Regions from separate parts of the Pseudomonas cichorii genome, predicted to be linked through region 2. Evidence: predicted binding sites of a transcription regulator. Region 2 holds the regulator's gene; the other holds the start of a gene.

Region 1 (14,991 bases), 970 kb from region 2:
GCAGACATGGGCGTACGCGGCAACACCGGCGCGTAATAAGGGTCATTAGGCTTGGCAGAGGGCGCCACACAGCCTGACAGCAAGGCAATCGCACTCAAGGGGGCGATCAACACTGAAAAACGCAGAACACTAAGGCGTTTCATGACACTTGAAACCTCGCGGTGTAGCAGGCGCCCATCAGACGCCTTGTCGGTTTTGAGCAGATACATCAGGGTCTTACAGATTCTGAGTCAGGTTCTGCAACATCTGGTCGGCAGTCGAGATCACTTTGGAGTTCATCTCGTAGGCACGCTGAGTGGTGATCATGTTGACCAGCTCTTCAACCGTGCTCACGTTGGAGTTTTCCAGGGTGTTCTGCAGGGTGGTACCCAGGCCGTTCAGACCAGGAGTACCCACTTGAGGCGCGCCGCTGGAACCGGTTTCCAGGTACAGGTTGCCGCCAATGGCCTGCAGGCCGGCCGGGTTGATGAACTCGGCGGTCTGGATGTTGCCGATGACCTGCGGCGTGGCAGTGGCGCCCGCTACGGTGATCGAAACAGTACCGTCCTGACCGACAGTGAACGTCTGGGCGTTCTGAGGAACGACAATCGCAGGCTCAAGGGCATAACCATTGGCAGTCACGATCTGGCCAGTGGAGTCCAGGTGGAAAGTACCATCGCGGGTGTAGGCGATGGTGCCGTCAGGCTGCGAGATCTGGAAGAAACCACGGCCATTGACGGCCAGGTCCAGAGGGTTCTCAGTTGTCTGCAGGCTACCGGCGGTGAAGTTCTTTTGCGTACCGACGATGCGCACACCTGTACCCAGTTGCAGACCGGACGGCAGTTCGCTGTCCTGCGTCGACTGGGCACCCGGCTGACGCTTGATCTGATAGAGCAAGTCCTGGAATTCGGCACGATCACTCTTGAAACCTGTGGTCGAAACGTTCGCCAGGTTGTTGGAGATGGTGGTCAGGTTGGTGTCCTGAGCAGCGAGGCCGGTTTTCGCAACGTATAGTGCAGGAAGCATTCGTATTCTCCTCAAGCGCCGGTTTGTCGGCGCAAGCTGTCAATGGTTAGCCAAGTTGCAAGACGCGAGCCATCGCCTGGTCATCTTCTTCAGCTGTTTTCATCATTTTGACGTGCAATTCAAACTGCCGGGCCAGGGCCAGTACCGAGGTCATTTCCTCCACGGCATTGACGTTGCTCGCCTGCAGAAAACCGGACTCGACACGCACATTGGCGTCCATTGGCGCAGCCTGACCGGTCTTGGTATGAATCAGGCCGTCCGGGCCTTTCTCCATGGTGCTCATGTCAGGATTGACCAGCTTGATGCGGTCAACCTGCGCCATCACCTGCGGGCTTTCGCCCATGGAGCGAATACTGATCGTGCCGTCGGCACCGATCTCGATCTGCTGCTCGGGCGGCACGGCAATCGGCCCGCCGTTGCCCATGACCGGCAAGCCGCTGCCGTTGCGCAACACACCCAGGGCATCGATATTCATGCCGGCACTGCGGGTATAGGCCTCACCACCATCGGCAGTCTGGACCGCAATCCAGCCATCACCCTTGACGGCAACGTCCAGCTCGCGGCCGGTCTGGATCAGTGCACCACCGGAGAAGTCAGTACCCGGACGCTCACCCATCGCATAGGCACGCGAAGGCATGACCTCGCCAAATACCGGCATCGAACGGGCCTGTTGCAGGTCGCGCATGAAGCCATTGGTCGATACGTTAGCCAGGTTGTTGGCATGCACCTTTTGCGACTGGGCGTTTTCAGACGCCCCGCTCATTGCGACATAAAGCAACTTGTCCACAGTGTTCCTCCTCCGACAGACGCTTGCCGCCTGTAGCTGTTCTGAGGGGGAGAAAGCAATTTTGGGACCAACTTTTCAGAATCGATACAAACGCCTGATTCTCCAGCAAAAAGCGGAGCGTGACGGGCAGCCGCCGAAACCTCGCCACACAAGAGCGGCGGTAGATTGCCGCTACCGAGCAAAGCGACATGGCACACCGCCAAAAAAACTTCGCTCACCCTGAGCAACCCGCCTGATGAGGGTGATAATCTTGCCGAAACTCCACACAACGAGAATCAGCATGCACTTTCGAGCGCAACTTCTCGGCCTCATCGCAATACCGCTGATGACCAGCGCCCTCTTCGCCCAGGCCGCTCCCGCCCACTATTACAAATGGCAGGGCGCAAGCAGGATTGTCTGCGCCCAGACCAGTCCAGGGCCGGGATGGAAACGACTGAATGGCTGGTTTATCAAATCCGATTGCTCGGTCTGAGCAGACTTCACCACAGCCATACCGATCGAATCACTTTGTGGGAGGCAGCTTGCTGGCGACTTCAGCGTACAAACGCAGAATATCTGCCGGTCACAGACCCTTTCGCCAGCAAGCTGCCTCCCACACGTTTTGCTTATGCCTTAACTGATAGGCATTACTTCATCACAGCGGATTTCAAGCTTCCAGAAACAAGAAAGCCCCTGCAAAGGGGCTTTCTTCAACGCTTCATCAAACCCGGTTATCAGGTCATCTGAATAGTGGTCTGCATGATGGTGCTTTCAGTCGAAATGGTTTTCGCATTCGCCTGATAGTTGCTTTGCGCCTTGATCAGGTTGACCAGTTCCACCGTCAGATCGACGTTGGACTCTTCAAGCGCCTGGCCAGTGATGTAACCCAGAGTTCCTGATTGCGGCACCCCGGTAAGCGGGATACCCGAGGAAAAGGTTTCACGCCAGTTGGTGCCGCCAGCCGGGGCCAAGCCCTGCACGTTGGCAAACGAAGTGAGCGAAACCTGACCAATCACTCGGGACTGGTTGTTCGTATAGCTAGCAAACAGATTACCGCTGGCATCCACATTCAGACCACTGACCTGGCCGGCAGCGTAACCATTCTGAGCACCACTTGAACGCCCCGAAACAGTTGCCGTCTGAGTAGCACCGGTCATATCAAGTTGAATACCGCCTGTCACACCGGATGCACCATTGGCTACCCAGGTAGCCGAAATACCTGTTCCCGTTTGCACACCCGGGACCCAGTTATTGATCTGGAAGGTGCCATCGGTATTGACAGCAATGTTAGTGCTACTCGAAGGAACACTCGGAGTTGCCGCCGTATTAATGACAAGATTTCCGGAGGAATCGAAGGTCAGGTTATTACGCTCAGCCACCGCCGTTGTTGGGTCACTGATACTACGACCATCCATCAGCGAATACATGGCCCATGTATTGGTGCCTGTCTTGGCAAAGTAACTTTCCAGCTTGTGCTCATTACCCTGAGAGTCGTAGACAGACGTACTGTAGGTAAAGTTATAACTATTGGTGTTGCTTGCATCAAAAGGCGTGATAGTCGGAACAGTTGCTGTCGAGTTGAGGCTCGCAACGTTAGTGATGATACTGGTCGCCTTGGCTGGCTGATTTGAGGTATCAACCCTCAGATCCCCCAACACACCAACGGTGACAACACCATTGTCGTCAACGTTATAGCCCTGCAGATTCATGCCGGAACTGTTGACCACATAACCATCTTTGTCGGTATGGAACGCACCTGCACGCGTATAAAGGCTGTCGCCGTTATTGCTCAGCATGAAGAAGCCGCTGCCATTGATCGCCAGGTCCAGGCTGTTGCCAGTGCCCGTGGTCAGGCCACCCTGAGAAAACTGCTGGGAAACAGCCGCCGTGGTAACACCGGTACCAATATTGGTGCCGCCTGACGTGGCACGAATCGACTGAGCATACTGGTCAGCAAATTCGATACGCGATTGTTTGAAGCCTGTTGTCGCCACGTTGGCAATGTTGTTGCCGGTAACGTCGAGACTTTTGTTTGCTGCATAGAGCCCACTAAGGCCGATATTGAATGACATGTACCACTCCTACGCCGTCTAGTCGGCTCTATATTCCGATTGATTGCACTTTGGACAGAGCGATCGAACTGCCGCCAGCCAGATTTAGTGTCATTTCCCCGCCACTCACAGCGGTTGTCACGCTGTTGACTGTTGCTGGCAGGTAAGTACTCAAGGCCGTGTTTGTGCCATTGACAGTGCCCGAGGCAACAAACCTGTAGGTTCCTGACGGTAAGGCGACGCCTTCGCTATTGAGACCATCCCAGGTGAAACTTGCATTACCTGCGCCCTTCGCCCCCAGATCAATCGTATCAACCTGGTTATTGCTGGAGTCGTACACCTTGACCGTCGTCGCCGACGTCGATGCAGGCACTACAACAGAGCCGGACAAACCTTTGCTGGTATCGACCTGAGTAGTGCCTGTTTCAACAATCACCGAACGACCCACCAGCGAAGAAGCCTGCAGGGCCTGAGAGGACTTGTAGCTGGTCGCAATCGAGTCAACGGTCGAGGTCAGATTCTGCATGCTTTCCAGACTGCTGAACTGCGCCAACTGCGCAACGAATTGCGTATTGTCCTGCGGATCCAGCGGGTTCTGGTTTTTCATCTGGGTGACGAGCAACTGCAGGAACGCATCCTTGCCCAGCGCCTCACTCGAATTGGTCGCAGTGGCTTTGGGGTTCTGCAGCGAGTTTATAAAACTCGTCGATACATCGTTTTCAACGGCCATAACGTTCGCCCTTTATTACTGACCGAGGGTCAGAACTTTCTGCATCATGGATTTTGCGGTGTTCATGATTTCGGCGTTCGTCTGGAACGAACGGCTGGCGGAAATCATGTCAGCCATTTCTTCCACGACGTTGACGTTGGGGTAGTAGACGTACCCGTTCTTGTCAGCGGAGGGATGATTAGGCTCGAAACGCGCTTCAAGGTTGGAGCTGTCTTCGATGATGCCGTTGACCTGAACGCCCTGACCGGCATCGCTCTGATCCTGAAACAGCGAACCACCGTTGGACTGCTGACCCTGCAATACGGTTGCGAACACCGGGTGACGGGCACGGTAGGTCTGATCCATGCTCGATGACACGGTCTCGGCGTTGGCGATGTTACTGGCCGTGGTGTTCAGACGCGTGGTCTGGGCACTCATGGCGCTACCGGCAATGTTGAACACATTGGCTAGTGACATGGATTATTCTCCGCGCAGGGCTGAGATCAGCCCTTTGAATTTGCTGTTGAGCAGGGTGAAACTGGCCTGGAAACCCATGGCGTTATCGGTGTAGCTGGCCTGCTCGACCTGCGAATCGACGGTGTTCTGGTCCAGCGAAGGCTGAGACGGGGTGCGGTACATCAACGTACCATCGCCATTGCCCATGCCTTCAGCTTCGATATGACGGTTATTGGTCATGTTCAGCGCAAAACGACCGTTCTGAGCCTTCTCGTTTTCGGCGGCCAGCACCGAGGAAAAGTCCAGATCACGGGCCTTGAAATTCGGGGTATCGGCGTTGGAAATGTTGTTGGCCAACACCTCTGCACGCTGAGCCCGGAAGTTGAGGGCCTTTTCGTGTATGCCTAATGCTTTATCGAAGCTGATGCTCATTTCGGGAAACCTTTGCCGGTTGACCTGATTCTCGTATCACTGAGAAAGCAATCAGCGTGCCAAATCCATAAAGCCAGTGTTTGCGGGGTCTGTAGCGACATGCAGGTCGGCAATGCCAGAAAAGCGGCAAGGCATTTCCGCTACGAAGGGTTAAAGCGGCAAGGGATGTGCCGTTTTTTTGCCATGTCCGCGGCAGGACAGGTTTGCCGCAGATGGCAGAATCACCGAGCCTGTCACCGGGCGGTGGCAGGCAACTCGACATAACCGGGTTTCAGGCCGGAAACCTCGACCCCCTGAGGCATCGCACGACCGGCAGTGACCATGACCCGCTGCGGCGCATCGGCCATGTCTTTGCGATAGACAATGAAAGTTCGGCCTTCGGCATCCTGGCGCAACACCTCAGGCGGCACCGCGAAGCCGTTGTCAGCCCGATAAGTGACGATCGCCAGCCGGGCACTCATGCCAAGGCGGACCTTCACCTGTTGGGCCGGCGTCAGGGAAGCGATGCTGATGACCACTTCGTACGTCGTACCGCCGCCGAAATCGGGGGCCACGCCCTGCGCAGCAATCGAAGACAGGGTTCCCTGCAGGGTAATACCCTCGAAGCCATCACCCGTGACCTGCACAGGCATGCCATCGGCCAGTTGATGCAGATCCACCTCTTCGACACGGGCAACCGCCCGGATCTGCTCCAGACTCGCCAGCTCGAAAAGCGGCGTACCCTGAGGCATGCGCATCCCTTGCTGGATCAAGGGCGCAACGCCTCCTTCCGGCCTCTGTGGGCGCAATACAATCCCGGCAAACGGCGCCTCGATTTCCCGGTGGGCATGCAGAGCCTGCAAGGCCTGATAACGCGACTGGGCATTGGCCAGCTCCATATCGGCTATCTGGCGATTTTCACCCTTGCCCTTCTCCATGACGGCATTCAATTCGGACTGCGAGGCTGTCATGTCAAGTCGCTGGACCCTGGCCTGCTGCTCGAGTGAATCCACATCCATGCGCGCGACAATACCCCGCTCGAACAAGCGGCGCGTATCCGCCAGTTTTCGCTCGGTATCGCTCAGTCCGTACTGAGCACTTGTGAGCGCTCGACGCGCACGTGCCACCTCTTCGCCCTGCGCCCAGTTTTCCATATCCTTTACTGTGCGCTGAAGCTTCAACTGGGCAGCCAGCGCCTCACGCAACTGGATATCCAGTTGTGCGGTATCCAGCGTCAGCAAGTGCTGACCACGCTCGACCCGCTGCCCCTCGACGACAGCGACCTGCTGCACGACACCTTCAAACGGAGCTGCCATCGTTGATCGGCTGGCTGCCTCGATTCGCCCCACCAGCCCCAACTGACTCTCCAGCAATTGCGGCTGCACGGCTATCCAGCGAACGTCTGGCGATGCCGATTCGGACTGCGACTGATAGCCATAGACAAGGCCCGCAAGAAGCCCGGCGGCAACAACGCCAGCGACAGCAGCCCGAACACCGACGCGAGAGGTGCGCAATCGCGTCAGATACTTAGTCATTGAGATCAATATCCCAGCTCTCCAGAGTCGTACCCAGCGTCTGATCCAGACTTGTCTGGGCATTGAGGTAAGCAATCAATGCATTGAGGCGAGCATTTTCGGCATTGCGCAGGTCGGCCTCGAAACTCAGGACCTGAAAGTTGCTGGAGCGGCCGGACTGCAATTTCTCCCGCTCGATATTCAGTTTGCGAAGCGACAACTCACGCGCCCTCTGGGAAATCTCATACTGTCGCCAACGGGTCCTCAGGTCGCGCACACCATCCCCTACATCCTGCGCCAGGGACTGATTCGCCTCAGCCAGGAGCAGCTCCTGATTTTCCACATCGACCCGCGCTCGCACCTCGGCTTGCCGCCGACTCAAATCACCAATCGGGATATCGATCTGAACACCGGCATAGCCCTCCCAGGTACGGTTTGTGCTGGGGCCGAAATCATTCTGGGAACGATCACGCACCTGAGTGGCACCGCCGATCAATGACACATCCCATAACCGCTCGTTACGGGCGACAAGAAGATTGATTTCCGCCTGCTTGCCGGCAATCAAGCGAGTGAGATAGGCAGGCTGCCGCTCCCTCGCAGTGAGCAAAGCCTGCTGCGCACTGACCTCGATACGACGCGCATCAAGCACCTCGACCGCACGCAATCGCGTGCCCAGGTCCAGGGCCAGGAGACGCAACAGTTCAAGGCGACTGGCATCCAGCTGGTTGGCTGCCTCCTCTATCGCCAGTTCCTGAGTGGCGACGTCAGCTTCAGTCTGAACAATGTCGAACTCTGCCATTTGCCCCGCTGAAATCATCGCCCTGTTTGCGTCAAGCAACTGACGTGAACGCTCAAGCGCATCACGCGCAATGCGTACCTGCTCCTGGGCACGCAACAATTCACGATACCCCGTAATGATCCGGTTGATGGTGTCCGAAACCGTAGACTTCAGAGCCAGACGGTTGACCTTCTCCGAGAGAACCGCCAACCGCACGGGAGCTGTGGCCACCTCTTTTCCGGCACCTCGCAACAAAGGCTGAATGACCGTGAGGGTTGCGCCATCGTTACGAGTGCGGCCTGCCGTGTCGGCCATGGTCAGTTGATTCGACCAGGCAAGGGAAAGCTGGGTCCCGTACTCACCCAGCATTGTGGTCTGGGGAATGACTTCAGCCTGACGATAGTGATCGCTCTGATTGCGCGTCGCCAGATAACGGCTGCTGAGTACCAGCTTGGGCGTAAAGAGGTCCTGGGCAACACGCAAATCGAACTTCTGGGCAATGCGATCAAGATAGGCACTGCGAATGGAGCGGTTGTCCCGCAACCCCAGAAATACCGCATCGGCCAGGGTCAGCTCGATCGTCTGCTCACTCAGGGAGACTGCCCGACCCGGCATGCTCGGACCGCCCGGCACAAGCGGCGCCGCCACGGCAGACTCAAGGCCACCAAGAACCAGGCAGCACACCAACAGATTCCGACAAAGATCAATCATCGCGCAACGCCTGTACCGGTTCCAGGCGAGCCGCCATCAAGGCCGGGTTCAATCCGAAGAAAAGCCCCACCAGCAGCGAACTGACAATACCCAGCGGGAGCGAAGGCAACGACAAGGTGAAGCCCCAGCCCGACACTACCGAAAACAGCCAGGCAGCCAGCAGCCCCAGACACGCGCCTATCGTCGCTCCTGCAATGGACAACACAGCCGCCTCCAGCAGAAAGAGTCGCCCGATATCCACAGGACGCGCGCCCAGCGCCATGCGAACACCAATCTCACGGCGTCGCTCGGACACATTCATGACCATCACATTCATGACCCCGACACCGCCTACCAACAGGGAAATACCGCCCAGGCCCGCCAGCAGATAGGAAAAGGTCCGGGACTGTTGCGCCAGACCATCAATCAATTGCTGGGGAATCTGTACCTGGACATCGCGCCCCGGCGCCAGCGTTTGTAGATAGCTACTCAAGGCGTTTCCATCCTGCTCCAGGGTTTCGCCGCCTCCGCCCCTGGCAATGACATTGGTGATTTCCGGCTTTGAACTGATGCGCCGCATGCCTTCGATGGGGACAAAAACAGCGTCATCCACGGAAACGGGAATAAGCGGGTTCTGCCCATGCCCGGACAGGATCCCGACCACCTCAAAAAGATAACCGTCGATCTGTATGCGTCTCCCCGCCACATCCCGAAGACTCTCGATGCCCAGCTCCCGGGCCACTTGCGCACCCAGCACGGCATAGGTGCTGCGACTGTCGTAACTGGAAAGGAACCGGCCCCGGGCAACACGCAATCCAAGCACTGCCGCCAGATCACTGGAAGTACCCGCGATATTCGTATTGTGCGTGCGCCCATCAAAACTCACTCTGGTCGAAAGCATCATGACAGGCGCGACATGAAGAACTCCTGGAACCGCCTCCATGACCGCCGGGATATCGAGCGTTGCCGGGGCCGGACGCATCTTCATTCCCGGCACTGCCGCAAAACTGACCACCAGCATGTCGCTGCCAAGCCCCTTGAACGCGCTGATGGCCTCGTTGGCCGCGTTCTGGCCAATGTTCAACAAGGCGACCACCGAAGCGCATCCCACCGCAATGCCCAGCAAGGCCAGCAACGATCGGCGCCCCAGGAGACGCAAACTGTTCAGAGGCTCCAGGAATATCTGCCCTGTCGACGGGCCGTAATGGGCGAACCGCTCTTCAGACATGAGCAATACCGACTGGCGCCACCCGCTCTTCGAGACAACCATCACGCACATGCAGGCAACGCTGCATGTGCCGGGCCAGGGCGTTGTCGTGAGTGACCACAATCAAGGTCACGCCTTGCTCCCGGTTCAGGGAAAGCAGCAGAGAAAGAATCTCGGCAGCCGTAGCGCTGTCGAGGTTGCCGGTCGGTTCATCGGCAAGAATCAGGGCTGGCTGCCCTACAAGAGCACGGGCAATGGCAACTCTCTGCCGCTGCCCGCCGGAAAGTTCGGCAGGACGATGATGAGCCCTGTCGGCCAGCCCCACGCGCTCGATTTCTCGCTGAGCGGCCACTCGCGCAGCGTGGCGGGAATAGCCGCGATACAGCAACGGCAAGGCGACGTTATCCAGAGCATTCAGACGCGGCAGGAGGTTGAAACTCTGGAAGACAAAACCGATGAGCTGATTACGGACCTTCGCACGCAACGGTGCAGAAGCGTCGCCCATGTCCAGCCCATCCAGAAACAGGCCGCCCGCTGTCGGACGATCAAGCAGGCCGAGGATATTGAGCAGCGTACTCTTGCCTGAGCCGGAGCTGCCGACAATGGCACAGCTCTGGCCGCGCTCGATGGTCAGCGATACATCGTGCAGAACCGAATGAGATACCGCGCCTGCCTGATAGGAATGGCAGATACGATCCAGTTGAATCAGGTTTGTGCAAGGTAGCGGCGTGGCGCTTGTGCATTGTTCCTGAGTGACGTGCCCTTCCATTGCGTACAGCCTTCTCCATGACCTCGTATTCGCCCGCCCTTATATCACCTCGACAAAGGGTGTTGGAGCGTTTTTTTGCCTGACGAGAAAAATTCATACTGTCATTCAACGGATGGCACTTGAAAAACTTCAGGGCCTATTCGACACACACTGAAAAACAATACAAAAAATTACAGCGCATGCAGAAACGCTGTGCAGCCAACAACAAGAACCGCAGGAAATACGTCGCCTGCACACTAACACTGAGAAAATCAATTCGAAAAAACAAAAACCTGCCCTCCCCCTAAAAACACATTTAGTCATTCACTATAAGAGCACCGAGAACACATCAACACCGCTTAAAATTCTTTTTTCTCCTTACTCTATTGCCGCAATAAAAATGAGGCGGTATAAAGCCAGCGCAGCCTGCCTGGACAGGCAAGCGCTTCGCAACGAATGCGAACTCATGAATTAGAAGGAATCTTGAAAATGAAAAGAAAAGGTATTCTTGGGTGTGCAGCAGCACTGGTATTGGCTACCGTTGGCAGCAATGCCTTTGCAGTAGGAGCCGCTTATTCTCAAGAGGCAGTAGTTAACACAACGTACTCTTCAAACATTTGGAACACTACAAACTTTCGTATTGTAGGCTCCCCTCCTGCCACTGGCAAAATAAACATTGTCAGGTGGAACTACAAAATCGGCGCAATACCTGCCAATGCAACCTTTACAGCCTATCTATGCCAAGGGGATACCAACTCTTGCTACAATGTAACCAATCTCAAAAGCGGATCAACGACTTTCTTCAACAACAGATCCCCAGACAAACCATTTTTCATATATCACCGAATTTATAGCGCAAGCTCATTCGGCCCGGTATCTGGCGGCTTGGCACAAGTCATTGTTAGCTGGGAAAACTAATAACGACTAAAAGCTTGCCGAATCATTGAAATTCAACATCAGTGATTCAGCAAGCTCACGCCCGGCTTCTTATCAGGGCCCATTAAAAATTTCGACCCAACAAAAAAGAGACCCGAAGGTCTCTTTCATGCTCATACCTACAACCACCATCACTTGGCCTTGTAGATAATCCCAGGACTGCACTGAACCATCTGATAATGATCCGGCAAGCCGTTAAGCGCTTCGGAAGCACCCAGGAACAGGTAGCCACCCGGCTTGAGCGTGCCGTGGATGCGCAGCAGGATGTCTTTCTTCACTTCGGCCGAGAAGTAGATCAACACGTTGCGGCAAAACACGATGTCGAACTTGCCCAGGCTTGCGTAGCTGTCGAGCAGGTTGAACGAGCGGAACTCGACACGGCTCTTGATCGGAGCCTTCACCACCCAGCGACCCGGACTTTTCACGTCGAAGTAGCGCTGCAGACGATCCGGCGACAGGCCGCGGCCGATTGCCAGGCTGTCGTACTCGCCCGTCTTGCAGTTGGTGAGCATCAAGCCGGACAGGTCGGTTGCAACGATCTGTGCACCCGCCTTGAGCTGGCCCGGATTGCTGCGCTCGAACTCGTCGATGGACATCGACAGCGAATACGGTTCCTGGCCGGATGAACAGGCGGCCGACCAGATGCGCAAACGCTGACCGGGGCTGGCCTTGATCTGCTCGGGCAGCACCTTGTTCTTCAGCACCTCAAAGGGATAGGTATCACGAAACCACAGGGTTTCGTTGGTTGTCATCGCATCGACCACCTGCTCACGCAAACCACTGCGAGGCTGGGACTGGATACGCTGTACCAGTTCGCCCAACGATTTGAGCCCCTGCTGCTCCATCAGCTTGTTGAGACGGCTGGAGACCAGGTACTGCTTGTTTTCCCCCAGCAAGATGCCACAGGCTTTTTCCAGAAAGACCCGGAACTGTTCAAAATCCAAATTACCTGTAGACAAGGTGCCGCCTCTCAAAATCATGTGAACCACCAAGGGCGACGCCCCTAGCTATTATCTGCCGCCTTGATCCGCGCCACGACCCTGGCCGCCAGGTCATCAGGTCGAAATTTCGCGAGAAAATCGTCAGCACCCACTTTCTTTACCATCGCCTGATTGAATACCCCGGAAAGCGAAGTATGCAAGGTGATGTGTAACTTCTGCATTCGTGGATCATTGCGTATGGCTGTTGTAAGGGTATAGCCATCCATCTCCGGCATTTCAATGTCGGAGATCATCATCAGAAACTCTTCTTCAGGTTTCTTGCCCTCTTCAACCATTGCCTTCAGGTAATCCAGCGCCTGACGACCGTCGTTCAAGGCAACCACCTCGACACCGACCGTTTCCAGGCAGCGACTCACCTGCTTGCGTGCAACCGACGAGTCATCGACCGTCAGCACCCGCAACGAAACGGCCTTGCTGTGAGTCTCTTCGTCGATAACGCCGTGGGAAACACCCTCGGTAATCGGCGCCACCTCGGCGAGAATCTTCTCGACGTCGATGATTTCCACCAACTGATTGTCGACACGAGTCACGGCCGTCAGATAGTGGTCGCGCCCGGTGCCCTTGGGTGGCGGATGAATCTCTTCCCAGTTCATGTTCACGATGCGTTCGACCGAATGCACCAGAAAACCCTGAACCTTGGTGTTGTACTCAGTAATGATGACGAAGGAATTAACCAGCGAAATCATTCCGGTCGAGCCCGTCGCCATTGCCAGATCCATGATCGGGATCGTGCCACCGCGAATGTTGGCCACACCACGCACAATCCGGCTGGACTTGGGCATGACAGTCAGTTTCGGGCATTGCAGTACTTCTTTAACCTTGAATACGTTGATCCCATAGAGCTGCTTGCCGTCAAGACGGAACAACAGCAGCTCAAGGCGATTCTGACCGACCAGCTGAGTTCGCTGGTTCACCGAATCCATTACACCCGCCATGCCCGACCCCCTTAACAAAAGCCACCGTTCGCCACGCACCAGATTTGGCAAGCGGCACGAGCCTTGCTTTTTATACGCCATGAACACAAAGACGACAATTTTTCGACACCTGAAACTGGAAACCCGCAGACTGCTCTGCGTGATCGCTCTCCTGTGCCTTTCAAGCACTGCAAACTACGGCCGCGCCGAGAATTTCACACTGCCTGAACAGCTTATCGGCGTCACACAGGGGTTTCTTGAGTTCACAGTAGAAGACTATTTAGCGAGCAACCAGATTGAAGGCCGTTTTGAAATTCAGGTGAGGCAGTTGGACCCCAGAATGCGCATGGGCTCCTGTGACAAGGATTTGACAGCAAAACTGGAAAGCGCCAAGCCATTGGGCAGAGTGAGCGTACGTGTACGCTGTGAAGGCTCATCCCCATGGACTGTGTTTGTGCCGGCGGAAGTGAAGCTGTTTCGCAATGTGGTGGTGTCGGTACGTCCCCTGAAACGCGACAGTATTGTGTCGCAGGACGATGTCATGTTGAGGGAAAGGGACATCGGCAGCCTGGGCCTGGGTTTCCTCTCTTCACTGGATCAGGCAGTCGGGCAAAAGGTAATCCGACCAACGGTCATCGACCAGGTCATGTCACCAGTATTTCTGGAACAGCCACAGATGGTTCGCAAGGGCGACCAGGTGGTCATTACCGCCCGCAGCGGCTCGCTGGCGGTGCGTATGCCCGGCGAGGCGCTGTCCGATGGCGGTTTCAACGAGCAGATACGGGTGAAAAACCTGAATTCCAATCGCGTCATCAAGGCCAATATTATCGGCCCCGGGCAGGTGGAAGTCGCAATGTAGATCGATTGAGGCTGGCGTCGAACGCGCGTTTTTCCTAGACTGCGGTGCATATTCCCGCGGTGGAAAGCCCGTTCCATATGCTTTTCACACAAAGCCTAAAGTTTTTTTGGGTTGGGCCGAAAACAAGGCAAGCGTCCAAACACCCAAGAGGTTTTTTCAATCATGGTCATCGATTTCAGTCGCCTTGGAAATTCACAGTCTGCCGGTAGCGTTTCGCGCACCGGGACTACAAAGGAAAGCGGTAAAACCGGCGCACCCGAATCTGCAGCAACGGCTGCAAACGTCAAAGGCACCGGAGAATCCGTTCATTTGAGCAGTGAGGCTCAGCAGTTGCAGAAGATCACTGATAAGTTGGGCGACCTGCCAACCGTCAACAGCGCTCGCGTCGCCGAGTTGAAGCAGGCGATTGCAGACGGCACCTACACAGTGGACAGCAACCGCGTAGCCAGCAAACTGCTCAACTTCGAAACCCAACGCTAAGCCCTGTGCTTGCGGTGGATAATCTGGACGCTTGAAAACCAGAGCATGCGATGCAAGATACTACTTTGCTTCAGATGATCACCGACGGCATGGTTCCAACCCGGCAACTGCTTGAGTTGCTGCATGCCGAGTCACTGGTTCTGCACGGTCGCGACATGGGCGAGATGGAACATATCCTGGCGCAGAAACAGGCGCTGGTGATTCTCCTCGAGCAACATGGCCGCAGGCGCAGCCAGTTACTTGCCGGCCTTGGGCTACCTGCGAACCGCAAAGGTCTCCAGGAGCTGGCCAGCCATTCGGATGTGGGCGAACAGCTTATCGCCGCGAGCGATGAACTGAGCGCATTGATCGCTGAGTGCCAGGCTATCAACGAGCAAAATGGTAGTCTTATCCAGTTGCAGCAGGTGACAACCGCTCACCAGCTCCGCATCTTGAAGGGTGCCGATACCCCGACGCTGTATGACAG
Region 2 (14,991 bases):
TCGTCTTGAGTCGTGGGGATGATCAGCTTGCGGCTCTTGTCCGGATTCTCGGTCGGCACAATGCCCGCTTCGGCAAGAAGCGGCAGTGTATCGTCGAGGATACGGCCCTTGGACAGTGCGATGGTCAACATGGAAAACGTAAGTCCTTATCAGGAAACTTTTGCTCCGGGCAGACGGCCCGAAACAACACTTGAGCCCGACATGACGGGCTCAAGGTGAAACGAATCAGAAAATCACACTGCAGATTCCACTGCCCGAAAGGCAGTGGAACCCCATGCTGCTAGCCCGGAACGCGACGGATCTTGGCACCCAGCATTTGCAGCTTCTCTTCGATGCACTCATAACCACGGTCGATGTGGTAGATGCGATCGATCAGGGTATCGCCCTGGGCAACCAGCGCCGAAATCACCAGACTGGCCGATGCACGCAGGTCGGTCGCCATCACTGGCGCGCCCTTGAGCACTTCGGTACCGGTCACGATTGCCGTATTACCTTCCACCTGAATGTGTGCGCCCATGCGATGCATTTCATAGACATGCATGAAGCGGTTTTCAAAGATGGTTTCGATCACTGCGCCAGTGCCTTCCGCGATTGCGTTGAGCGAGATGAACTGCGCCTGCATGTCGGTCGGGAACGCCGGGTAAGGCGCGGTACGCACGTTGACCGCCTTGGGACGCTTGCCGTGCATGTTCAGCTCGATCCAGTCTTCGCCGCTGGTGATTTCTGCACCGGCTTCCTGGAGCTTGAGCAATACCGCTTCGAGGATGGTCGGATCGGTGTCCTTGACCTTGACGCGGCCACCGGTAGCAGCAGCGGCAACCAGGTAAGTACCGGTTTCGATACGGTCCGGCATGACTTTATAAGTCGCGGACCCCAGGCGCTTCACGCCATCGATGGTGATGGTGTCGGTACCGGCGCCCTGGATTTTCGCACCCATGGCAATCAGGAAGTTCGCCAGATCGACGACTTCAGGCTCACGGGCGGCATTCTGCAGAACGCTGCGGCCGTTTGCCAGGCTGGCAGCCATCATGATGTTCTCGGTACCGGTCACGCTCACGGTATCAAAGAAGAAGTTGGCACCACGCAGGCCGCCTTCAGGGGCCTTGGCCTTGATGTAGCCGCCTTCGACATCGATGATTGCGCCCATGGCTTCAAGGCCACGGATGTGCAGGTCGACCGGACGCGAACCGATGGCGCAACCGCCAGGCAATGCGACTTCGGCCTCACCGAAACGGGCAACCATCGGGCCCAGAACCAGAATCGACGCACGCATGGTTTTAACCAGTTCGTACGGCGCGACCAGGGTCTTGATGGTGCGCGGGTCGATCTCGACGCTGAGTTTCTCGTCGATTACAGGCTCGATGCCCATACGACCGAACAGCTCGATCATGGTGGTGATGTCGTGCAGGTGCGGCAGGTTCTGAACGACTACCGGGCCATCGGCCAGCAGCGTAGCCGAGAGAATCGGCAGGGCAGAGTTCTTTGCCCCGGAAATGCGAATTTCGCCATCAAGACGAACGCCGCCGGTAATAATCAATTTATCCATTAGAATCTCGACACCAATTGGCTCAGGTGCGCTCGGCCCAGGCAGCGCGGCTGAAAAATTTCATAGTGACCGCGTGGATGCTGCCATCGGCAATCCAAGGGTTCAAATGGGCATAGATGTTTTGCTGACGCTTGACGGGGCTCAGGCTGGCCATCTCGTCACTGATGATATTCAGCTGGAAATTGCAGCCTTGGCCTTCAACTTCCACCTGGATTTCGGGCAGCTTTCCTTCAAGGAAGCTCTTAACTTCTACAGCCTGCATGCTTAACCTCGATCGGCGCCCTACGCGCGCGGGTCGGCCATCATACAAAAAAGCCCATGCTATGCGAACCCCAACGAAGGGGTGCCAGACAAAGGGCTTTCCCGATAACCGCTATTAATGAATATCCAAAAGCTCGCTCAAGCCGGATACACGGGCAATTTCCCGCATATCCTCGGGCAATGACTGCACGCTGACCGACTTCCCCGCATCACTGGCGTCACGCATGAACGCCAGCAACAGGGCCAGCCCTACGCTGCTGGACTTCACCACGCCGGAGCAGTCCAGAATCAGGTTCGGTGCATCGCTGGACTTGATGAGGGCCGCGCCCTGCTTGCGCAGTTGCGGCCCGCTACGGTAATCCAGCACGCCCGTCAGCTGCAATTGCCCCGGCGAACCAAAGCGTACGGCAGACTCACTCATTGCGCAGACTTCTGCGCAGCTTCGGTCGTCACTTCCTTGGCCTTGGCGACTTCACCCGCCCAGCCATCGATGGTCTTGTCCAGGTCGTTGCCATTACGCTGCATGGCATCGGCGAACTGGTCACGGAACAGCTTGCCGATGTTGATGCCATTGATGATCACGTTACGTACTTTCCACTCACCGTTGATTTTCTCAAGGGTGTAGGAAACCGGATAAACCGCGCCGTTGTTGCCTTTGACCTGCATATCGACGCTGGTGCGATCAGCACCCTCATCCTTGGCAGGAGAAACGATGATGCCCTGGTTGTTGTATTCCAGCAGCGCATTGCCATAGAACTGCATCAGGCTGCGCTTGAAGTTTTCCTGGAAACGCTGCATCTGCTCAGGTGTAGCCTTGCGCGAGTACTTGACGGTCATGATGCTTCTGGAAATGCCGTCAGCATCCACTACCGGGCCAACGATACGGTTCAAGGCATCGTAGAACGCGCTCGGATTGGATTTGTACTGCTCTTTGTTGCTGGCCAGATCGCTCAGCAACTCCTTGGTGGTGCGATCTACCAGGTCATGAGCGGACGGAGTTGCCGCCGCATTTGCCATCATCGGCAGCACGGCCAGCAACACCAGCAGACCACGGCGCAGGATAGAGATCATTTAAAGCTCCTCATTTGGCTTCTTTACTCACGGTATTGAGCAGGAATTTCCCGATCAGGTCTTCCAGCACAAGCGATGACTGCGTGTCATGGATCGTGCTGCCGTCCTTGAGCAGGGACTGGTCACCGCCCACGCTGATACCAATGTATTTTTCACCGAGCAAGCCGGAAGTCAGGATCGAAGCGGTGGAGTCAGAAGGCAGGTTATCCACCTTTTTCTGGATCTCCAGCGTTACACGACCGGTAAAGGTGTCACGATCCAGATCGATTGCCGTTACCCGGCCGATCGGCACACCCGCCATGCTCACCTTGGCTCTGACAGTCAAACCGGCGATATTGTCGAAGTATGCGTAAAGTTTATAACTGTCATTGGTCGCACTGGCGCTCAAGCCGCTGACACGCAGGGCGAGCAATAGCAAAGCCAGTATCCCGGCCAGCAGGAACAGGCCGACACCGGTTTCGATTGCACGGTTTTGCATCAGAAATCTCCAAACATCAAGGCGGTCAGAATAAAGTCGAGGCCCAACACTGCCAGTGAGGCATATACAACCGTTTTGGTCGTGGCGCGGCTGATCCCTTCGGAAGTAGGTTCACAGTCATAGCCCTGGAAAACAGCGATCCAGGTCACCACGAAGGCAAAGACGACACTTTTGATAACACCATTGAGCACATCACTGGTGAAGGAAACGCTACTCTGCATGTTCGACCAGAAGGAGCCTTCATAGACACCCAGCCAGTCGATTGCGACCCACGAGCCGCCCCAGATTCCGACCACACTGAAAATGATCGCCAGCAGCGGCAGGGAAATGAACCCGGCCCACAGGCGTGGTGCAATGATGTACTTGAGAGGGTCGACACCGATCATTTCAAGGCTGGACAACTGCTCGGTGGACTTCATGTTGCCGATTTCCGCCGTCAGTGCGGAACCGGCACGCCCGGCAAACAGCAGCGCTGTCACCACGGGGCCCAACTCGCGCAGCAGGGTCAATGCGACCATCTGGCCCACGGCCTGCTCCGAACCGTATCTGGCCAGGATACTGAAACCCTGAAGGGCCAGTACCATGCCGATGAAAATGCCCGACACGACGATGATGACCAGAGACATCACGCCCACCGAGTACAACTGCTTGATCAACAGCGAAAAACCGCCGCCGATCCCGCCACGCCCCAGCAAGGCATGGCCCAGAAAGATGCCGGATCGCCCCAGCACTGCAACGGTATCAATGGCCGAACGCCCGAACAGGCGAATACGGTCCAGCAATGACTTATTGCGCATCAGCGCTTCCCCAAAAGATCTTCACGAAAATCCGGTGCCGGATAGTGAAACGGAACGGGGCCATCCGGCTCGCCGGTCATGAACTGACGAATGCGCGGATTATCCGAGGACATCAGTTCCTGCGGCGTACCCTGCCCCAACACCTGTCCGTCTCCGACGACGTAAAGGTAGTCCGCGATACTTGCTGTCTCGGAAAGATCATGAGACACCACGATACTGGTGATCCCTAGCGCATCGTTGAGCAAGCGGATCAGACGCACCAGAACCCCCATGGCTATCGGGTCCTGCCCGACAAAGGGTTCGTCGTACATGAGAATCTGCGGATCGAGAGCGATAGCACGGGCAAGCGCCACACGACGCTTCATGCCACCGGACAACTCGTCGGGCATCAGCTCGAGCGCGCCGCGCAAGCCCACTGCCTGCAACTTGAGCAGGACAATGTCGCGGATCATCTCTTCCGGCAACTGGGTGTGAACGCGCAAGGGAAAGGCGACGTTCTCGAAAACATCGAGATCGGTGAACAAGGCGCCGCTCTGGAACAGGACCCCCATGTTCTTGCGCGCATCGAACAGGTCGCTGCGTGACAGCTCGGGCAGGTTCTGGCCATTGACCCAGACCTCGCCCGAACTTGGCCGCAATTGCGCTCCCATGAGCCGAAGCAAGGTCGTCTTGCCACAGCCGGACGGCCCCATGATCCCGGTGACCTTCCCCTTGGGAATACGAATATCGACATCAGTGAATATGCTGCGCGTGCCGCGTTTGAAGGACACTCCTTTCAAATCGACCGCGTAGGCGTCATCGGCGCTCATCTAAACTCCTTGCGATACAGCTTCTCCCTTCTCCTGCCTGGCTCTCGCGAGACACAGACAGCACGGGCCAGCCGAACAAGCCGCGCACTATATCACCGCAGCAGCACGCCACCCAAGAAGAGAACCTGTTTGTTAGATACCCCACAGCACCTTGCAGACACCCTGTGCATGCTGAAATAAACCTGAGAACAGCCCTTGCAATAACCCCGAAAGGCTGAACAAGCCACTCCAGATACAACTCCATGACGATCAGACGTGAGGGAATCGTACATTACCGCTATAATCGCCGCCTTTCAGCAAGCCGACTAATTCAAGATATGACCCGATCCAGCGACCTGACTCAATCCGCGCAACGAACCATCCGCCTCGAAATGGAAGCCATACAAGGCTTGCTCGGCCATCTCGATGCCGATTTCGTGCGCGCGTGCGAAATGATTCTGGCCAGCAAGGGACGCGTCGTAGTGGTCGGCATGGGCAAGTCCGGACACATCGGCAGAAAGATCGCCGCGACCCTGGCCAGCACCGGCACGACCTCTTATTTCGTGCATCCCGCCGAAGCCAGCCATGGCGACATGGGCATGATTACCCGCGACGACATCATTCTGGCCCTGTCCAACTCCGGCACGACCAATGAAATCGTTACCCTGCTGCCACTGATCAAGCGTCTGGGCATCAAGATGATCAGCCTGACGGGCAACCCGGCCTCAGTCATGGCCAAGGCGGCCGACGTCAACCTCAACGTCCAGGTGGAACACGAAGCCTGCCCGCTGAACCTGGCACCCACGTCTTCGACTACCGCCGCCCTGGTCATGGGCGACGCCCTGGCTGTTGCCTTGCTCGAGGCGCGCGGCTTTACCGCAGAAGATTTCGCGTTCTCGCACCCCGGCGGCGCACTGGGCCGACGCCTGCTGCTCAAAGTCGAGAACATCATGCACACTGGCGACGCCCTGCCCAAGGTTCAGCGCGGCACCCCGCTACGCGATGCACTGCTGGAAATGACCCGCAAGGGCCTGGGCATGACCGCAATCGTCGACGCCGACGGCAAGCTGGCCGGGATCTTCACCGATGGCGACCTGCGCCGCACCCTGGATCGCCCGATCGACATTCGCGAAACCACTATAGATGAAGTCATGACCCTTCATGGCAAGACGGCCCGCGCAGAGATGCTCGCCGCCGAAGCCCTGAAAATCATGGAAGATCACAAGATCGGCGCGCTGATCGTCGTCGACGCCGATGACCGCCCGACCGGCGCCTTCAACCTGCAGGACCTGCTGCGAGCGGGTGTCATGTAATGGCGACTCTTCTGCTCTTTATGAATCAGGAACAAATCACCTGCCGGGGCAACGATCTGCCAGACTTGTCGCCTGCGCGCCAGGCAACATTGAAGCAGCCCGCCATGCGCCCTTATGGAAGCCTTTTCTATGTTCAGTAAGAAAATACGCACGATTCTGACTTTCGGGGTGCTGGCACTGCTGCTTGCTGCAGTCGGCTACTGGAACATCAGCCCGGAAAGCTTCATGGATCAGCCTGTCGCCGCCACCGACGACACCGCCATCGACTATTACGCCATCAATGCCCATAGCGTGCAGTACCTGCCCGACGGCAAGATGCAATACGACATGACTGCCGACAAGGTCGAACACGTCAAGGCAACGGACATCACCCTGCTGACCAAACCCGACCTGCACATGTACCGCGGCACCCTGTTCCCGTGGCACGTACAGAGCGAGCGTGGCGAAGTTTCGCCGGGCGGCACCGAAGTTGAACTGATCGACTCCGTACGTGTTGCACGTACCGATGAAAAGCAGCGTACGACTATCATTACCAGCAGTCGTATGACCGTATTCCCACAGAAGCAATATGCGCAGACCGAGCAAGTGGTTAGAATCGACGCCGCTGGCGGTGTAACGACAGCCAAGGGAATGAAAGCGTATTTGAACGACGGCAGGATGGACCTGCTGTCCAACGTAAGAGGACAGTATGAGTCTCGTTAAAACTCTTCCTTTTTTGCTCGGCCTGGGCGCAGCACTGGGAAGCGCGAGCGCCTGGTCCCTGCCAACCGACCGCGATCAGCCGATTCACATCCAGTCTGACGATGCGCAGCTCGATGACAAGAAAGGCGTTGCCACCTACAAGGGCAACGTGATCATCACTCAGGGTTCGATGAAGATCACCGGTAATACCGTGACCATCACTCGTAACGCACAGGGCGAAGTCGACGTATTCACCTCCGTCGGCAACCTGGCCTATTACGAGCAGAAACCCTCGGTAGACAAGCCGATCGTGCAGGCCTATGGCGTCACCATCCAGTATTACGCGGCACAGGATCGCATCGTACTGATCGACAAGGCCAAGGTCATCAACGATGGCAACACCTCCGAAGGCGAGAAGATCGTCTATGACACCGTGAAGCAGGTCGTCACCGCAGGCCGAGCCAATGGCGGCGCCAAAGTGACTGCACCGCGCCCACGGATCGACATGGTCATCCAGCCTAAAAAGAAAACCGAACAGCAGAAGGCCCAGTAAATGGCGACGCTTAAAGCCCAGCACCTGGCTAAAAGCTACAAGAGTCGTCAGGTCGTACGCGACGTAAGCCTGTCCATCGACAGCGGTCAGATCGTAGGCTTGCTCGGCCCCAACGGCGCCGGCAAGACGACCTGCTTCTACATGATCGTCGGTCTGGTACAGGCCGATCAGGGCCGCGTCCTGATTGATGACCTCGATGTCAGCCACCAGCCGATGCACGGCCGCGCCCGCGCAGGTATTGGCTATCTGCCTCAGGAAGCCTCGATCTTCCGCAAGCTGTCCGTAGCCGACAACATCATGGCCATCCTCGAAACCCGCAAGGAACTCGACTCAGCCGCTCGTCGCAAGGAGCTGGAAAGCCTGCTTCAGGAATTCCACATTACCCACATCCGCGACAACCTGGGCATGAGCCTTTCGGGTGGTGAGCGCCGCCGCGTGGAAATTGCCCGGGCACTGGCCACCGCACCCAAGTTCATCCTGCTCGACGAGCCTTTCGCAGGCGTAGACCCCATCTCGGTGGGCGATATCAAACAAATCATTCATCACCTCAAAGCCAAGGGCATCGGCGTGCTGATCACCGATCACAACGTGCGCGAAACCCTGGATATCTGCGAAACCGCCTACATCGTGAACGACGGGCAATTGATTGCCGAAGGCGACTCGGAAACCATTCTGGCCAACCAACTGGTGAAAGAGGTCTACCTCGGCCACGAGTTCCGCCTGTAGTCGATCCTGTGTGAGCTCTCTTGATGCGAGCTTTGCCTAAGCATCCTGTTGACAATGCATTTTTTGTCATGATGCTCTAGGCAAACACTTCAGATTCAGGCATATAACTTGCTTAAGCTGGCGCTTCGGCGCCCTGTAGTGGATGGCGCATGTGCGCCGGCGAATAAGGTGTTTAGCCCCTGCCATGAAACCATCGCTAGTCTTGAGAATGGGCCAGCAGCTGACGATGACACCGCAGCTGCAACAGGCTATCCGCTTGCTCCAGTTATCGACCCTGGACCTCCAGCAAGAGATTCAGGAAGCACTGGAATCCAATCCTATGCTGGAACGCCAGGAGGAAGGCGAGGACTTCGACAACTCCGACCCTCTGGCCGACAACATTGAGCAAAAGCCCAATACCGAGATCCAGGAGCCCAGCTATCAGGAATCCGCACCCACTGTGGACAACCTGGAAGAGGGCGAATGGAACGAGCGCATTCCAAACGAATTGCCCGTCGATACCGCCTGGGAAGATGTCTACCAGACCAGCGCCAGCAGCCTGCCCAGCAACGATGACGACGAATGGGACTTCACCACCCGCACGTCCGCGGGCGAAAGCCTGCAGAGCCATCTGCTGTGGCAATTGAACGTGGCGCCGATGTCCGACAAGGACCGGCTGATTGCCGTCACCCTGATCGACTGCATCAATAACCAGGGCTATCTCGACGAAACCCTCGAAGAAATCGTCGAAGCCTTCGATCCCGAACTGGATATCGAACTCGACGAGATCGAAGCCGTTCTGCACCGTATCCAGCAATTCGAGCCTGCCGGTATCGGCGCCCGCAACCTGAGCGAATGCCTGCTGCTGCAATTGCGCCAGCTACCGGCCAAGACCCGCTGGCTGAGCGAAGCCCAGCGCCTGGTCACCGACTATATCGACCTGCTGGGCAGTCGCGACTACACCCAGCTCATGCGGCGCATGAAGCTCAAGGAAGACGAACTGCGCCAGGTCATCGAACTGGTCCAGAGCCTCAACCCGCGCCCCGGCTCGCAGATCGAATCCACCGAAGCCGAATATGTCGTGCCCGATGTGATCGTGCGCAAGGACAACGAACGCTGGCTGGTGGAGCTGAATCAGGAATCCGTGCCACGCCTGCGGGTCAACCCGCAATATGCCGGTTTTGTGCGCCGGGCCGACACCAGCGCTGACAACACCTTCATGCGCAATCAGTTGCAGGAGGCCCGCTGGTTCATCAAGAGCCTGCAGAGCCGCAACGAAACCCTGATGAAGGTTGCCACCCAGATCGTCGAACATCAGCGCGGTTTTCTCGAGTATGGCGACGAAGCCATGAAGCCGCTCGTCCTGCACGACATCGCCGAAGCGGTGGGCATGCACGAGTCTACGATTTCCCGCGTGACCACCCAGAAGTTCATGCATACCCCAAGGGGTATTTACGAGCTGAAATACTTCTTTTCCAGCCACGTCAGCACCTCCGAAGGTGGGGAATGCTCTTCGACGGCCATCCGCGCAATCATCAAGAAACTGGTTGCAGCGGAAAATCAGAAAAAGCCGTTGAGTGATAGCAAGATCGCTGGTTTACTGGAGGCACAAGGCATTCAAGTAGCCCGTCGCACAGTAGCCAAGTACCGCGAGTCGCTCGGAATTGCACCTTCGAGTGAACGCAAGCGACTGATGTGATGCAGGCAGAGCCACAGCGTTCCAGCGGCAGGAATGAACTCCTGCTTCTTTATGCACTGGCAAAGGAGAAAGCTGTATGCAAGTCAATATCAGTGGACACCAACTGGAAGTGACCAAGCCCCTTCGCGAATACGTTGAGCTCAAGCTCAAGAAGCTCGAAGGGCATTTTGACAAGATTACTAACGTGCAGGTCACCCTGGCGGTCGAGAAGCTCAAGCAGAAGATCGAAGCCACACTGCACATCCATGGTGGAGAGGTCGTAGCCAACGCCGAACATGACGACATGTACGCGGCCATCGACCTTCTCACTGATAAGCTCGACAGACAATTGCTCAAGCATAAGGAGAAGCAGCAGAACATCCTTAAAGGTGCGACAGCTCGCTGACACTCATCCCAATGATCCGACTTGAAAACATCCTGACCCCCGGCCGTTCATGCGTGAACGTGTCGGGCGGCAGTAAAAAACGTGTACTCGAACAAATTGCCAACCTGATCGGTCGAGAAGTACCGAGCATGGACCAGCAAAGTGTGTTTGAAAGCCTTGTTGCCCGCGAAAAACTGGGATCTACCGGTTTTGGCAACGGCATTGCCATCCCCCATTGCCGCCTTGCAGGCTGTGAAACACCTGTGAGCGCAGTCATGCGCCTGGAATCGCCTATCGATTTCGACGCCATCGATGGTGCCCCGGTCGACCTGCTATTTGTCCTGCTCGTCCCGGAAGCGGCCACCGATGAACACCTGGAGCTGCTGCGCCAGATAGCCAGCATGCTTGACCGCACTGAAGTGCGTGACCGCCTACGCAGTGCCGAAAGCGGTGAAACGCTTTATCAAGTGGTACTGGACGTACAGAACGGACATTGAGCATGCGCCTGATCGTCGTGAGTGGTCGTTCGGGTTCTGGCAAGAGCACAGCGCTGAATGTGCTGGAAGACAACGGTTTCTATTGCGTAGACAACGTTCCTGCCGGCCTCCTTCCGGAACTGGCAGAGCGTGCGCTGATGAACAGCGAGCTGGCAGAGCCTCTGCTGGCAGTGTCCATCGATGCACGCAATCTCCCGAGCCACCTGACGCGTTTCCCGCAGATCCTCGCCGAACTTCGTGCACTCAATATCCAGTGCGACGTGCTCTACCTGGACGCCGACGAAGCGACGCTGCTCAAACGCTTCTCCGAAACCCGTCGTCGTCATCCGCTGAGCACGGCGAATCGTTCGCTGGCAGAAGCCATACACGACGAAACGACTCTGCTGGGGCCAATCATCGATCTGGCAGATCTCAAGATCAACACCACGCACCTGAACCTCTATCAACTACGCGACACCCTCAAGCTTCGCCTGCTGAACAGGCCTGAAGCCGGTACCGCCTTCCTGATCGAGTCGTTCGGTTTCAAGCGCGGCATGCCTGTGGACGCCGACGTCGTATTCGATGTGCGCTGCCTGCCCAATCCGTACTGGAAGCCTGAACTGCGCGATCATTCGGGCCTCGATGCTCCCGTTGTCGAATACCTGGCAGCCCAGCCTGATGTCGAAGAGATGTTCCAGGACATTTTTTCCTACCTCAACAAATGGCTGCCTCGCTTTGCTGCCAGCAACCGCTCGTACGTCACCATTGCCATTGGCTGCACAGGCGGGCATCACCGCTCCGTCTACCTGACAGAGCGCCTGGGTCAGGTCCTGCAACAATCACTCAAGAACGTTCAGGTCCGCCACCGCGACCTCAGCTGAAGGATTTTCACTGCGATGCCCGCTCGTCAAATCACCATTATCAACAAACTGGGCCTGCACGCCCGCGCAGCCGCCAAGTTCGTTGGCGTCGCAGGCAAGTTTCCTTGCCAGATCAGGGTTGGCCGCTCACCGGAGAGCATGGTCGACGGCAAAAGCATCATGGCCGTAATGATGCTGGCTGCCGGCAAAGGCACGGATATTCACCTGCTGACCGAAGGCGAAGGCGAGCAGGATGCCCTGGACGGACTGGTCGAACTGATCAATAACAAGTTCGATGAAGGCGAGTAAGGCGATTGGCTAATGCCTGGCAGTTAAGAGGCAGGGGCAAAATTCGTGGTGGGGCCTTGGCCGCGACAGTCATTTTCAGATGCTAAAAATGTGTTGCCTGTATACAGGCCGTCGCGGCCAAGGCCCCTCCACCTCGATAACATGTACGCACTGACTGAGGAGTCACCCCTCAAACCAGCGCCGTATCCATCACCATCATCAAACAAAAACCTGCAATCAATCCCAAACTGGCAATCTTGTTATGCCCGTTCAGGCGGGACTCAGGGATGATTTCATGGGTCACCACCAGCAGCATTGCGCCAGCCGCCAAGGCCAGGCCGAATGGTAGCAGTTGCTCGGCAATGCCCACCAGCCAGGCACCGAGCAGGGCAAAGAGCGGTTCGACGAGGCCAGAAGCCGCGCCAATCAGGAACGCCTTGCCGCGCGACATTCCAGCACCTGCCAGCACCATGGCGATCACCAGCCCTTCAGGCACGTCCTGCAAGGCAATGCCGATGGCCAGGCTATCAGCCTCCGACAGGCCACCACCCGCCGAAACGCCAATCGCCATGCCTTCCGGGATGTTGTGAGCCACGATGGCAATCACGAACAGCCAGATTCGCGGAGCAATCGCCGGATGTCCGGGCGTACCACCCAGCGGCGAACCTCTGGAGACGCTGTAATCCACCATGAACAGGCACAAGGCTCCCAGCACGATGCCTGCGCTGATCAGGCCACCCGCGCCCCAGGCAGAAAAACCAAGACCTTCGGCAGCTTCAAGCCCCGGCACAATCAGGGAAAACGCCGTCGCTGCCAGCATGACACCAGCACCGAAGCCGAGCAGCCCATCGGACACCATGATCGGCATGTTACGGATCACCAGTACCGGAACCGCCCCTAATGCCGTGCCCAGAGCACAGATCGCGCCGCCTTCCAGCGCCCGCATCAGGCGCGGCTCAAGGTCGAGCCAGGCCAGCCCTTGTGCGCCCAGCAATGCCATGCCGGCCAACAGCAGAACTGTCCCGATCGCCAGACGAAACAACCGCACGCTGCTGACTGTAAGTATTTCCGAACGCATAAACTGCCTTAGGTCTTTATTGGAGAATCAGGCCAAAGCGGCCTGGTAGCGCCGGGATACCTCATCCCAGTTGACCACGTTGTAGAACGCGTTGATGTATTCGGGGCGACGGTTCTGGTAGAGCAGGTAGTAAGCGTGTTCCCAGACGTCCAGGCCAAGGATCGGTGTGTTGCCGTTCATCAACGGGCTGTCCTGGTTACCACTGCTTTCCACCACGAGTTTTTTCTCGGGCGTCACGCTCAGCCAGGCCCAGCCACTGCCGAAACGGGTCAGGGCCGCTTTGGTGAAAGCGTCCTTGAAGCTGTCGAAACCGCCCAGTTGCTCATCGATAGCCTTGGCAACCTCGCCTTGAGGAAGACCACCGCCGCCAGGAACCATGACGGTCCAGAACAGGGAGTGGTTGGCATGGCCGCCACCTTGATTGATCACCGCCGGGCGCAGTTTTTCAGGCAATTGCTGGACGCTGGCCACCAGTTTCTCGATTGGCCACTCAGCGAACTCGGTGCCCTCGACAGCGGCGTTGAGGTTGTTGATGTAGGTCTGATGGTGTTTGGTGTAATGGATTTCCATGGTTTGCGCATCGATGTGCGGTTCCAGGGCATCGTAGGCGTAAGGCAGTGCAGGCAAGGTGTAAGGCATTTCAATGTGCTCCGTAGAAAAGGCCAGGAGTGGCGGCGGAATCTCGCTGCAACGATGAGCGCGTATGCTCGTTGTTGCTGTTCAGCAACCGATGCGTTCTTGGGTATTCGCCGTGCTCGCCGATGAAGCCCAACAGTTCGGCATAGGTCTTGTTGCTGTGGCGCAACGCGGCTTCGCGCAGGGCCTTGGGCAGACGCGGTTCCTGCATGGTTTGCAGCAGGTGTTGATGGATCGCGCACAAGTACTCGGCGCTCTCCTCAGGCTGACCCAGGCTCAGGTGCAGATCGGCCAGGTTGTGATGGGAAATGACACAGGCCGCCACCGCTTCATCGGCATCCGGCCAGCGTTCAAACAGCACTTGAGCCAGTGCCAGCGCCTGAAGGTAAAGCTCGCGGGCCTCGACCCACTCACCCTGATTGAAACAGCGATTGGCCAGTTCGATGGTGCGTTTCCAATGCTGCATGACATACCTCCAGGCGGGCTTGAATCAGATGCCGCCAGCAGTGAGTTTTTCGGGATTGAGCAGCACTTCCAACTGATTACGCTGCAAATCGGTGTGCTCAAGGGCTACATCGATGATCGGACGTCCTTGCTGGTACGCCTTCTTGGCGATTTCGGCGGCCTTCTGGTAGCCGATGATCGGATTGAGCGCCGTCACCAGGATCGGATTACGCGACAACGCTTCCTGGAGCTTAGCTTCGTTGACCTTGAAGCTGGCTATCGCCTTATCAGCCAACAGACGACTGGAGTTGGCCAGTAATTCGATACTACTGAGCAGGTTCTGGGCGATGATCGGCAGCATCACATTCAACTCGAAGTTGCCGGACTGCCCCGCCACGGTAATGGCCGCATCATTGCCGATAACCTGCGCAGCAACCATTGCGGTCGCTTCCGGGATCACCGGATTGACCTTGCCCGGCATGATCGACGAGCCAGGCTGCAAGGCTTGCAGCTCGATCTCACCCAGGCCGGCCAGCGGGCCGGAGTTCATCCAGCGCAAGTCGTTGGCGATTTTCATCAGGGAAACCGCTGTTGCCTTGAGCTGCCCGGACACCGCCACGGCGGTGTCCTGGGAACCGATCAGGGCAAAAAGATCCTTGCCGGGCTCGAACTGCACGCCACTCAAAGCGCTCAGGTGCGTGCTGAAACGCTTTGCAAACTCAGGATGCGCGTTGATGCCGGTGCCGACCGCTGTGCCACCTTGAGCCAGCGCCTGCAAGCTTGGCTGCAACCCTTGCAGGTGTTCGACATTGGCGCGAATCTGCTGCGCCCAGCCGTTCAGGACCTGGCTCAAGCGAACCGGCATGGCATCCATCAAGTGGGTACGGCCGGTCTTGACGAAAGCGTGCACCTGCACAGCCTTGTGCTCGGTGACCTGAACCAGATGATTCAGG

Evidence for each region. Region 2 encodes sigma-54, which starts transcription at its own class of promoters, with help from an activator protein. Its sites were predicted from a motif close to ANTGGCATNNANNTTGCTNT; they were not measured.
Region 1: the regulator sigma-54 is predicted to act here: its motif matches at 5,464-5,483, upstream of flgB (flagellar basal body rod protein FlgB).

What each region holds. Positions count from the first base shown of each region.
Region 1 is NZ_CP074349.1:4,011,522-4,026,512, forward strand. It holds gene flgH (flagellar basal body L-ring protein FlgH) at 1-143, opposite strand, end outside; gene flgG (flagellar basal-body rod protein FlgG) at 217-1,005, opposite strand; gene KGD89_RS16705 (flagellar basal body rod protein FlgF) at 1,052-1,792, opposite strand; gene KGD89_RS26035 (hypothetical protein) at 2,073-2,264, shown strand; gene flgE (flagellar hook protein FlgE) at 2,506-3,843, opposite strand; gene KGD89_RS16720 (flagellar hook assembly protein FlgD) at 3,872-4,552, opposite strand; gene flgC (flagellar basal body rod protein FlgC) at 4,568-5,008, opposite strand; gene flgB (flagellar basal body rod protein FlgB) at 5,012-5,419, opposite strand; gene KGD89_RS16735 (efflux RND transporter periplasmic adaptor subunit) at 5,653-6,933, opposite strand; gene KGD89_RS16740 (TolC family protein) at 6,926-8,401, opposite strand; gene KGD89_RS16745 (ABC transporter permease) at 8,394-9,608, opposite strand; partial or broken gene KGD89_RS16750 (ABC transporter ATP-binding protein) at 9,777-10,356, opposite strand; gene KGD89_RS16755 (flagellar protein FlhE) at 10,825-11,253, shown strand; gene cheR (protein-glutamate O-methyltransferase CheR) at 11,403-12,230, opposite strand; gene KGD89_RS16765 (chemotaxis protein CheV) at 12,275-13,207, opposite strand; gene flgA (flagellar basal body P-ring formation chaperone FlgA) at 13,287-14,045, shown strand; gene flgM (flagellar biosynthesis anti-sigma factor FlgM) at 14,208-14,525, shown strand; gene KGD89_RS16780 (flagella synthesis protein FlgN) at 14,576-14,991, shown strand, end outside.
Region 2 is NZ_CP074349.1:4,984,464-4,999,454, forward strand. It holds gene hisG (ATP phosphoribosyltransferase) at 1-131, opposite strand, end outside; gene murA (UDP-N-acetylglucosamine 1-carboxyvinyltransferase) at 281-1,546, opposite strand; gene KGD89_RS21190 (BolA family protein) at 1,569-1,808, opposite strand; gene KGD89_RS21195 (STAS domain-containing protein) at 1,923-2,228, opposite strand; gene KGD89_RS21200 (MlaC/ttg2D family ABC transporter substrate-binding protein) at 2,225-2,878, opposite strand; gene mlaD (outer membrane lipid asymmetry maintenance protein MlaD) at 2,889-3,356, opposite strand; gene mlaE (lipid asymmetry maintenance ABC transporter permease subunit MlaE) at 3,356-4,153, opposite strand; gene KGD89_RS21215 (ATP-binding cassette domain-containing protein) at 4,153-4,962, opposite strand; gene KGD89_RS21220 (KpsF/GutQ family sugar-phosphate isomerase) at 5,280-6,254, shown strand; gene lptC (LPS export ABC transporter periplasmic protein LptC) at 6,384-6,956, shown strand; gene lptA (lipopolysaccharide transport periplasmic protein LptA) at 6,943-7,488, shown strand; gene lptB (LPS export ABC transporter ATP-binding protein) at 7,489-8,214, shown strand; gene KGD89_RS21240 (RNA polymerase factor sigma-54) at 8,399-9,892, shown strand; gene hpf (ribosome hibernation-promoting factor, HPF/YfiA family) at 9,969-10,277, shown strand; gene ptsN (PTS IIA-like nitrogen regulatory protein PtsN) at 10,289-10,753, shown strand; gene rapZ (RNase adapter RapZ) at 10,756-11,613, shown strand; gene KGD89_RS21260 (HPr family phosphocarrier protein) at 11,629-11,901, shown strand; gene KGD89_RS21265 (ZIP family metal transporter) at 12,071-12,958, opposite strand; gene KGD89_RS21270 (superoxide dismutase) at 12,986-13,597, opposite strand; gene KGD89_RS21275 (tetratricopeptide repeat protein) at 13,599-14,060, opposite strand; gene KGD89_RS21280 (class II fumarate hydratase) at 14,085-14,991, opposite strand, start outside.